DNA from 4 places in the Arthrobacter sp. OAP107 genome. Region 3 is predicted to be linked to each of the others. Evidence: predicted binding sites of a transcription regulator. Region 3 holds the regulator's gene; each other region holds the start of a gene.

Region 1 (2,195 bases), 860 kb from region 3:
GCACGCAGCACCGCGTGGCCCAGTCCCTTGGGGTCACCCTGGCGGACGTAGTGGATGTCGCCCAGGTTGCTCGCGGCCTGGATCGATTCCAGCTTGGCGGTGTCGCCCTTGGCCTCCAGCGTGGCCTCAAGCGCCGGAACGCGGTCGAAGTGGTCCTCGAGCGCACGCTTGTTGCGTCCGGTGATCATCAGGACGTCGCTCAGGCCCACTTTGACGGCCTCCTCGACGACGTACTGGATGGCCGGCTTGTCAACCACCGGCAGCATCTCCTTGGGCATGGCCTTGGTGGCAGGCAGGAACCTGGTGCCGAGCCCAGCAGCGGGGATTACGGCCTTGCGGACTGAACAATTAGTGGTAGTCACTGGTCTAATCTATCCGAGGGAACATTCATACGGTAAATGCTTCCGGCAGCGGCCCGGCCGCCTGCCGCCGCGACAAAGGATGAAATCCATGCCAACAGGGACCATGCCGTCGAAGGACGGGATCCGTTCGCAGCACCGGCAGATCCGGGCCACGATGACAGCAACAGACCTCGCAATGGCCGGCGAGGGCATCGCTACCCATGGTCTGCCCTGGGCCGAGGCCATCGCTGCGGGCAGGCCAGCCACCTTCACCGCCTACCTCGGCGTCGATTTCGAACCGCCGACCCTTCCCCTGCTGCACGCGCTGCATGAGGCTGGCCACAGCATCCTGCTCCCGGTCTGCGAACCGGACCGGGAGCTCAGCTGGGTCTTCTGGACCCCGGACAGCGAGTTCGTCCGCAGCAGGTATGCGCCCATTCAGGAACCGGCAGGCGAGCGCCACGGCCTGGACACGGTGCGGACTGCCGCCGGAATGTTCATGCCGGCCACTGCGGTGGACCGCAGCGGCAACAGAATCGGGCAGGGCGGCGGCTATTACGACAAGTTCCTGGCCGCAGCCAATGCCGGCGGGCTGCACCTCCCGAAGGCTGCCATCATCTACGACGCTGAGCTCCTGCCCGCTCAGACCATCCCGGCCGAAGACTTCGACCGTCCCGTCGAGGCAGTGCTCATGCCCTCCGGTCTGGTAGCCTTCGCGTGACCTCGCCCGGACGGGGTGCTAGAATTGGCACTCAGGCCCTGCGACTGCTAATGGAGTCATTTCGTCCGCGGTGATCCGTCAAGGAGAAACCGGGAAAATGAGACCAGGCAGCACGGGACCTGTCGTTTGTCCAAGAGGAGGATCTACAGTGCCCACGTATGCCTATGCCTGCAAGGATTGCAGCCATGCCTTCGACATCGTGCAGTCTTTCACCGACAGCACTCTGACGTCCTGCCCCGAGTGCCAGGGCACGCTGCGCAAGAAGTTCAACAGCGTGGGCGTTGTCTTCAAGGGCTCCGGCTTCTACCGGACTGATTCGCGCGATTCCAAGGGAAGCACCGTTTCGCCTTCCCCCGCTGCGTCAGCGCCGGCCACCCCTGCGGCTTCCTCGTCCTCTGCCTCATCCGCTGCCCCGGCAGCTGCCGCCGCGAGCTAGGCGGTTTTCCGCGGCACCTGCCGCCATTGAGCTCCGAGAGTCCGGCCGGGTTCACCACGGCCGGACTCTTTTGTATCCCGCGGGCACTCCCGGGGGGCTTGGGTGTCCCTTCGCGCTTGGCTGGACCGTACGACGGCGGCGGCAGGCTCGGGGGCTCAAGTGTCTGTTCGCGCTTGGGCTGGGTAGTACGACGGCGGCCGTGGCTTTTCCACATACGGCTGCGAGCACCTGTTGTGCGCCACGGGAGGGCCCGTAGCGTGGCGGCATGCCAGCTACCGGAATCTTCCCCGCGAGGGCATCGCGCCCGGCCGTTCGTCCTGCACGCCGCAACGCCTTGCCCGCTTCCGCCGCCCGTCCCCGCCCGCGCGGAAGGCGCCTCGCCGGGTGGCTGAACCGCAACCGCCGCCTGGCCGTGGCGCTCCTCCTCTGCGCAGCCGCCGGGATCGCCGTCCACCAGCTCACTCCTGCCCCTGCCCAGACCGTGCGCGTCCTGGCCGCTGCCCGTGACCTTCCGGCCGGAGTGAACCTCGGCGGGAGTGACGTCAGGACCGTCAGCGTCCCGCCGGCCATGGTCCCGGAGGGGACCTTTGCCGACAGCGCCGGGCTGGCCGGCAGGCAGCTGGCAGCGCCGCTTCGCCAGGGCCAGCTCCTCACCGATGCACAGCTCGTTGGGCCGGGCCTGCTGACGGGAGCGCCG
Region 2 (2,195 bases), 390 kb from region 3:
GGTGCCGATGAAGGTGCAGTGGTCTCCGTCTGGTGCCTGGAGTGTCAGGTGTACCAGGCCATCGTGTTGCTCGGCGGCCAACACGTGGTAGTCATGGTTCCTGATACGCAGTACTGTGCCTTTAATCACAGCGTTGAGTTTGAGCGGATTGTCCGCAGTAGCTTGTTTTGTCTTCATGCAACTTCATCCTGATCTATATCTGTTGATATAGATTTAGTAGCACTCGCCGCCGCATCGCACAAGGTTTCTGTTCCGGTTTCCCGCCCGAAAACTCTTGCGCCCGCGCTGCTGCAGTGCTAAAAATCTATGGTGGTTGATATAGATCATTGATGAGGCTGACACGAACTGACCGGTATTGCACAGGCGGCACGCACCCGTAGCTCAGCCGGGAGAGCAGGGGACTTTTAATCCTCGGGTCGTGGGTTCGATTCCCACCGGGTGCACGCCGGAACAGTGCCGCCGGACTCCTGGTTCGGCGGGGTCCAGACGAAGGGGCGGTGATGCGAAATGGACTCAGAACTCCAGAGGCTGCGGGCACTGGCGGCGGTCATAGCAACCGCCGAAGCCACCCTGGATGTTGCATACAGAACGCTTCGGGAATCCGCCGCGGCGCTGCTGAGAACCGGGGATGCCACCCTTGCCGAGGTCAGCGAGGCGACCGGGCTGAATCAGGGTGAACTGCTGGATCTGCTCAGCCGGAACATTCCCGGCCGGGAACCGTCTTGGAAGAAACCAGGGATTGCAGGCCTTTCGTAGGGATGCATAGGTTCTGTTCCGCCGTGTCAGCGGGCCCCGTGGACGCTGCAGGGCGGGCGCGCCTGTCCTGCCGGAGCCGGTCCGTGCCGCGCAGCCGGCGTGAGGCGGCGGGGGTCCTGGTGCATTACATGCTGTCCTCGTTCGGGCGGGCGCTTCGGGCGCGCTTTAGCTGGCGCCGGAGTCGGGCATTGTCCATTTCCAGTTCCAGTACCTTGGCGACGCCGGCCAGATTGAGCCCCTCCTCCAGGAGTTCTCCGATCCGGCGAAGGACGGCAAGGTCGGATTCGCTGTACTGGCGGGTGCCTCCCTCGGTCCGTTCGGGCGTGAGCAGGCCGCGGCGTTCATAGAGCCGGATGTTTTGTTGGCCCGTCCCCAGGAGTTCCGCCACCACCGAAATCGCGTAGAGCCTTCGTCCGCTCCTGTGCTGGTTTGCCATCACTTTCCCGTCAATTCAGTTGGATTTCCTCTTGCACCAGTTTGTCACCAGTGCTATAAGAAATCTATATCCACTGTCACAGATACCCGGCGGTGGGTAACCATGAAACCTAGATGCTGAAGGGAGTGGGAAATGATGCTAATCCGTACTGACCCGTTCCGTGAGCTGGACCGGCTCACCCAGCAGGTCTTCGGAACAGCAGCCCGTCCGGCCGCCATGCCGATGGACGCATGGCAGGAAGACGGGGAATTTGTCGTGGCCTTCGACCTGCCAGGGATCTCACCCGACGCCGTGGACCTGAACGTTGAAAGGAACGTCCTCACCGTCCGGGCAGAGCGCCGGGACGCCACCCAGCCCAATGTCGAACTAGTGGTCTCCGAACGGCCACGCGGCGTCTTCAGCCGCCAGCTTATCCTCGGCGACACCCTCGACACCGAGAACATCAAGGCCAGTTACGACGTCGGTGTGCTGACATTGCGGATCCCCGTGGCGGAGCAGGCAAAGCCGCGCAAGATTGAGATCGAAAGCAAAGGCCAGCAGCACCAGATCGAGACATAGCCCTTCGATGCGCGTGACGGGACGGCGTCCGGATTTCTGCCTTTGGGCGTCTGCCGGAGGCCGCCCCGGGCCGCTGCCAGCCGCAAAGACCAGCACAATGTTGCAGTAGCCACAGGCTTCATGATGACCAGATCTGTCCCGGACTATTACGCAGTCCTGCACGTTTCCCCTGGCGCATCGCCACGGGAAATCGCGCGCGCCTACCGCACCCTCATGCGCCGGCACCACCCCGATGTTGCCGGCCCCGAAGTGACAGGCGGAGGGGCTGCGCCGGCCGAACTGCAGCTGATCATGCAGGCCTTCTCCGTGCTCCGTGACCCCAAGCGCCGCCACGCCTACGACCGGGAAGCCTCCCGCGCCGGGACCGCAGTTCCGACTCCGGAGCGCAATCGGCCGCAGCAGCGTGGGGACGCGGATGGCCAGGAAACCCGCCGGAGCACCGAAA
Region 3 (2,195 bases):
GCGGACGCGGGACGCGGGCCCGGAGGTCCCGCCCGCACCGAAGAAGGTGTCAAAGATGTCCTGGAACGCGAAGCCCTGGCCGGCGTAGCCGCCGCCACCGAAGCCGTTGTCGGTGCCGTTCTCGTTACCGGTGGTGTCGTAGACCCTGCGCTTCTGCGGGTCGGACAGCACTTCATAGGCGTGGGTGACGGCCTTGAACCGTTCGGCTGCGTCTTCCCCGGAGTTGACGTCCGGGTGAAGCGAGCGGGCCAGCTTGCGGTAGGCCTTTTTGATCTCCTCGCCGGTGGCTTCCGGGGAGACTCCAAGAACGTCGTAGTGGCTGCTCAAAGTTCGTATCTCTTCCTGGTTGTACTGCCTGTGGTCAAAGGATGTCCGGGGCGTGCAGTCACGGGCCCAGAATCCTCGAAAGATAGCGGGCCACCGCGCGCACGGCGGCCATGGTGGTGGGATAGTCCATCCGGGTGGGGCCGAGGATGCCCACCTTCGCGGTGGCGTCGGGACCGTAGCCGGTGGCCACCACCGATGCCTCGGCCAGTCCGTCGTAGGGGTTTTCCCTACCGATGCTGACGGCCACGCCGCGCGGGTCCTGCGCCATGTCGCTCAGGAGCCGCAGCATCACCACCTGCTCCTCGAGCGCTTCCAGCACAGGCCCGATGCTGAGCGGGAAGTCCACGTTGGACCGCGCCAGGTTGGCCGTTCCGGCCATGACCATCCGGTCTTCCCGGCTGTTGTGGGCGAGGCCCTCCAGTCCCTTGCCCAGGGCCATGGCCACCGGGCGTTCGGCCGGCGTGCAGCCGGCCACGACGGCGGTCAGGTGCTGGGGCAGGATGGCCACCGGTGTTCCCGCCAGACCGGTCAGAAACCGGGTGCGGAGGGCGGCGAGCGTGTCGTCCGACAGGTCCTGGCCGGCGTCGACCACGCGCTGGTCGACCTTGCCGGAGTCGGCGATCAGCACGATCAGCACCTTCCGCGGCGCCAGCAGCACGAATTCAATGTGCCGCACCACGGCGCGGCTCAGGTGCGGGTACTGCACGACGGCGACCTGGTTGGTCAGCTGGGACAGGAGCCGGGCCGTGCGGTCCAGGACGTCGTCGAGGTCCTCCGACCCCTCAAGGAGGGTCTGGATGGCGCGCTTTTCCGCCGGGGACAACGGCTTGACGGCAGAAATTTGGTCGACGAACAGGCGGTAGCCCTTGTCCGTGGGAATCCTGCCGGCACTGGTGTGGGGGGCGGTGATGAGTCCCTCGTCTTCCAGCGCAGCCATGTCGTTGCGGATGGTGGCGCTGGATACGCCCAGATGGTGCCGCTCCACCAGGGCTTTGGAGCCGACAGGTTCGCGGGAATGGACATAGTCCTCCACGATGGCGCGCAGCACCTCAAGCTTCCGTGGTTCGCTCACAGTCCACCTCCTTTTGGCCTTCACGCGCCGGGCCTTAATCCTGCCCATAGACGCTGTGGTTAGCACTCGACATGCCTAAGTGCTAACAAGTCTAATATGAGTCGCCGCGTTGTTAGCATTGGTACCGCTCCGGGCGAAATTCCGGACTCGTGTCCCCCGGCGGCATGACCGCGGCCGGAGCGGCTCCTTCCTAGTGCAGAGCGGTGAACGAATGCAGTATCAGACCTGGGGCCCGCAGGAGATGGCAGCGCCCGCCAAGAACAGCCTGCCAGAGGTGGCGGTGGAGCGCGGCATGGTGCTCGAGGATGTCCAGTCCGGCTGGGTGGGCGCGGTGACCCGGGTGGAGAAGTCCGGCGGCATGCACGTGGTGGCGCTCGAGGACCGCCGGGGAAAGTCCCGGTCCTTCAAGCTGGGCTTCGGCTTCCTCCTGGACGGCCAGCCGATCCGGCTGATGCCCCCGGCCCCCAAGGCGAAGCCTGCAGGGCAGGGTCCCGCCGGCCGGACGGCGTCGGGGTCGGTGCGGGTGGAAGGGCAGCGGGCACAGGTGGCCAAGGCCAGCAGGATCTGGGTTGAAGGCAAGCATGACGCCGAACTCGTGGAAAAAGTCTGGGGCGACGACCTCCGGGTGGAGGGCATCGTCGTCGAACCTCTCCATGGCATTGATGACCTGGCGGCGGCTGTTGCCTCCTTCCGCCCCGGTCCCGGCCGGAGGCTGGGCGTCCTGGTGGACCACCTGGTCCCGGATTCCAAGGAGTCCAGAATCGCCGACGCCGTGATGGCCTCCCCCGGCGCCGCC
Region 4 (2,195 bases), 2.1 Mb from region 3:
GATCTGGTCAGCGTCGCCTGCACCTTCGACGATGGTGGTCTCGTCCTTGGTCACGACAACCTTGCGTGCCTTGCCCAGGAGGTCGAGGCCGGCGGTCTCAAGCTTGAGGCCGACTTCCTCGGCGATGACCTGGCCACCGGTGAGGATGGCGATGTCGGCCAGCTGCGCCTTGCGGCGGTCACCGAAGCCGGGAGCCTTGACGGCCACGGACTTGAAGGTACCGCGGATCTTGTTGACGATCAGGGTGGCCAGCGCCTCGCCCTCGATGTCTTCGGCGATGATCAGCAGCGGCTTGTTGGACTGCATGACCTTCTCGAGGACAGCGACCAGTTCCTTGACGTTGGAGATCTTGGAGTTGACGATCAGGATGTACGGGTCCTCGAGGACCGTTTCCTGGCGCTCGGTGTCCGTGACGAAGTAGGCGGAGATGTAGCCCTTGTCGAAGCGCATGCCTTCGGTGAGCTCCAGCTCGAGGCCGAAGGTGTTGGACTCCTCGACCGTGATGACGCCTTCCTTGCCCACCTTGTCCAGGGCCTCGGCGATCAGGGCGCCGATCTCGTCGTCACCGGCGGAGATGGAAGCCGTGGCTGCGATCTCTTCCTTGGTTTCGATTTCCTTGGCGGAGTTCAGCAGTTCAGCGGTGACAGCTTCAACGGCCTTCTCGATGCCGCGCTTGAGGGACAGCGGGTCAGCGCCGGCCGCAACGTTGCGCAGGCCTTCCTTGACCAGTGCCTGGGCCAGGACGGTAGCGGTGGTGGTGCCGTCGCCAGCGACGTCATCCGTCTTCTTGGCAACTTCCTTGACCAGCTCGGCGCCGATCTTCTCGTAGGGATCGTCCAGCTCGATCTCCTTGGCGATGGAAACACCATCGTTGGTGATCGTGGGGGCGCCCCACTTCTTTTCGAGGACGACGTTGCGGCCACGCGGGCCCAGGGTGACCTTGACGGCGTCGGCGAGGATGTTCAGGCCCCGCTCAAGACCGCGGCGTGCCTCTTCATCAAATGCAATGATCTTGGCCATAACGGCAGTAGTCCTTTCGGGACAGTCGTTAAGAAGGAACCTCGCTGCGGTGCCCGCGACGGACGATCCTTTCCGCGGGCCTCTGTATGCCCAACAGTCCGGATCTCACCCCAACCAGGTGTTTCTTTCGCTCCTTGCGCCGCCGCCGGGGTAGTGCCGGCCGGAACCGGACGACCCTTTAGCAGTCGGCACGCTGGAGTGCTAATCAATAATTAGCACTCCCCCGGGGAGAGTGCAAGCAGATGAGCTTGTTTATCCCGTGAACGGGCGGACTTATTCGCTGCCAGCGATCAGCCGGCGGACCTGCCCGCCGCTTCGCTGCCCCTGAGCCTGGCCTTGTTGTCGGCGCCGTAGGTGAACACCATGTACTTCGCCGCGGTGACGTCGCCGTTCGCGTCGAAGCGGACGGGGCCTGACTCGCCGTCGTAGTCAATGACCTTCCCGTCCCGGATGGCGGCAAGGCAGTCTTTGTATGTCGAGCAGACTGTCGGCTTCGCCGACGGGGAGGCAGCCGCGCGGCTGCCGGAAGTGCCGCCGGAGACGGAGATGAGCGTCCCCGCGATGGAGGTACCGGCGTCGTCCTCTGCGGCTGCGGCGGCCAGGGCCGCGAGGTTCACGGCATCGTAGGTCTCGGCCGCGAACGTCGTGTCCTTGAGTTTCGCATCGATGTCCACGAGTTCGGCCTGGAAGTGCGCGGAAGGAAAGACGCCGGGCACCAGGGCGCGCGCTCCCTCCAGCGACCTCGATCCGAGGGCGGACCCGTACTGCCTGAATGCACTATCGGCCAGGATGAGTTTGTTGCCCGGCACTCCAGCGTTGGCGAGTTCGGCGATAGCGCCCTGCGCTCCGTCCCGGGCAATGACCACGACGGCGTCCGGCACCGCGTCGCGGACGGCAGCCGCGGATTTCTGTGCCTCACCCGCCTTGAAGCCGGAAACGGTGACGGGGTCCAGCCCTCCGGCTTTGGCGGAAGCGGAAACCGCTCCGGACACATCCTGGCCGTAGTTGCCCTCCTCGTAGACCACTGCGAGGCTCTTGGCACCGGCGTCCTTGGCGAGTTTCACCAGGACGGGAGCCTGCGCGATGTCCGCCGCCGCCGTCCGGAAGTAGTAGCCGCCGCTCTTGTAGCCGCTGAGCTCCGGGGCCGTGTTGGCGGGAGAGATGAGCGTGATCCT

What was found. Region 3 encodes HrcA, which represses chaperone genes, less so after heat shock. Its sites were predicted from a motif close to TTNGCACTCGNNNNNNNCGAGTGCNAA; they were not measured.
Region 1: the regulator HrcA is predicted to act here: its motif matches at 1,087-1,113, upstream of ABIE00_RS06045 (FmdB family zinc ribbon protein).
Region 2: the regulator HrcA is predicted to act here: its motif matches at 1,223-1,249, upstream of ABIE00_RS11865 (Hsp20/alpha crystallin family protein).
Region 4: the regulator HrcA is predicted to act here: its motif matches at 1,199-1,225, upstream of groL (chaperonin GroEL).

Annotation. Positions count from the first base shown of each region.
Region 1 covers NZ_JBEPOK010000001.1:1,292,750-1,294,944, reverse strand. The annotation lists gene galU (UTP--glucose-1-phosphate uridylyltransferase GalU) at 1-362, opposite strand, end outside; gene ABIE00_RS06050 (5-formyltetrahydrofolate cyclo-ligase) at 451-1,062, shown strand; gene ABIE00_RS06045 (FmdB family zinc ribbon protein) at 1,211-1,498, shown strand; gene cpaB (Flp pilus assembly protein CpaB) at 1,764-2,195, shown strand, end outside.
Region 2 covers NZ_JBEPOK010000001.1:2,543,998-2,546,192, reverse strand. The annotation lists tRNA gene ABIE00_RS11880 (tRNA-Lys) at 371-443, shown strand; gene ABIE00_RS11875 (hypothetical protein) at 508-756, shown strand; gene ABIE00_RS11870 (MerR family transcriptional regulator) at 881-1,192, opposite strand; gene ABIE00_RS11865 (Hsp20/alpha crystallin family protein) at 1,328-1,750, shown strand; gene ABIE00_RS11860 (J domain-containing protein) at 1,871-2,195, shown strand, end outside.
Region 3 covers NZ_JBEPOK010000001.1:2,150,758-2,152,952, reverse strand. The annotation lists gene dnaJ (molecular chaperone DnaJ) at 1-327, opposite strand, end outside; gene hrcA (heat-inducible transcriptional repressor HrcA) at 386-1,399, opposite strand; gene ABIE00_RS10075 (DUF3097 domain-containing protein) at 1,611-2,195, shown strand, end outside.
Region 4 covers NZ_JBEPOK010000001.1:4,229,635-4,231,829, forward strand. The annotation lists gene groL (chaperonin GroEL) at 1-1,020, opposite strand, end outside; gene ABIE00_RS19375 (ABC transporter substrate-binding protein) at 1,311-2,195, opposite strand, start outside.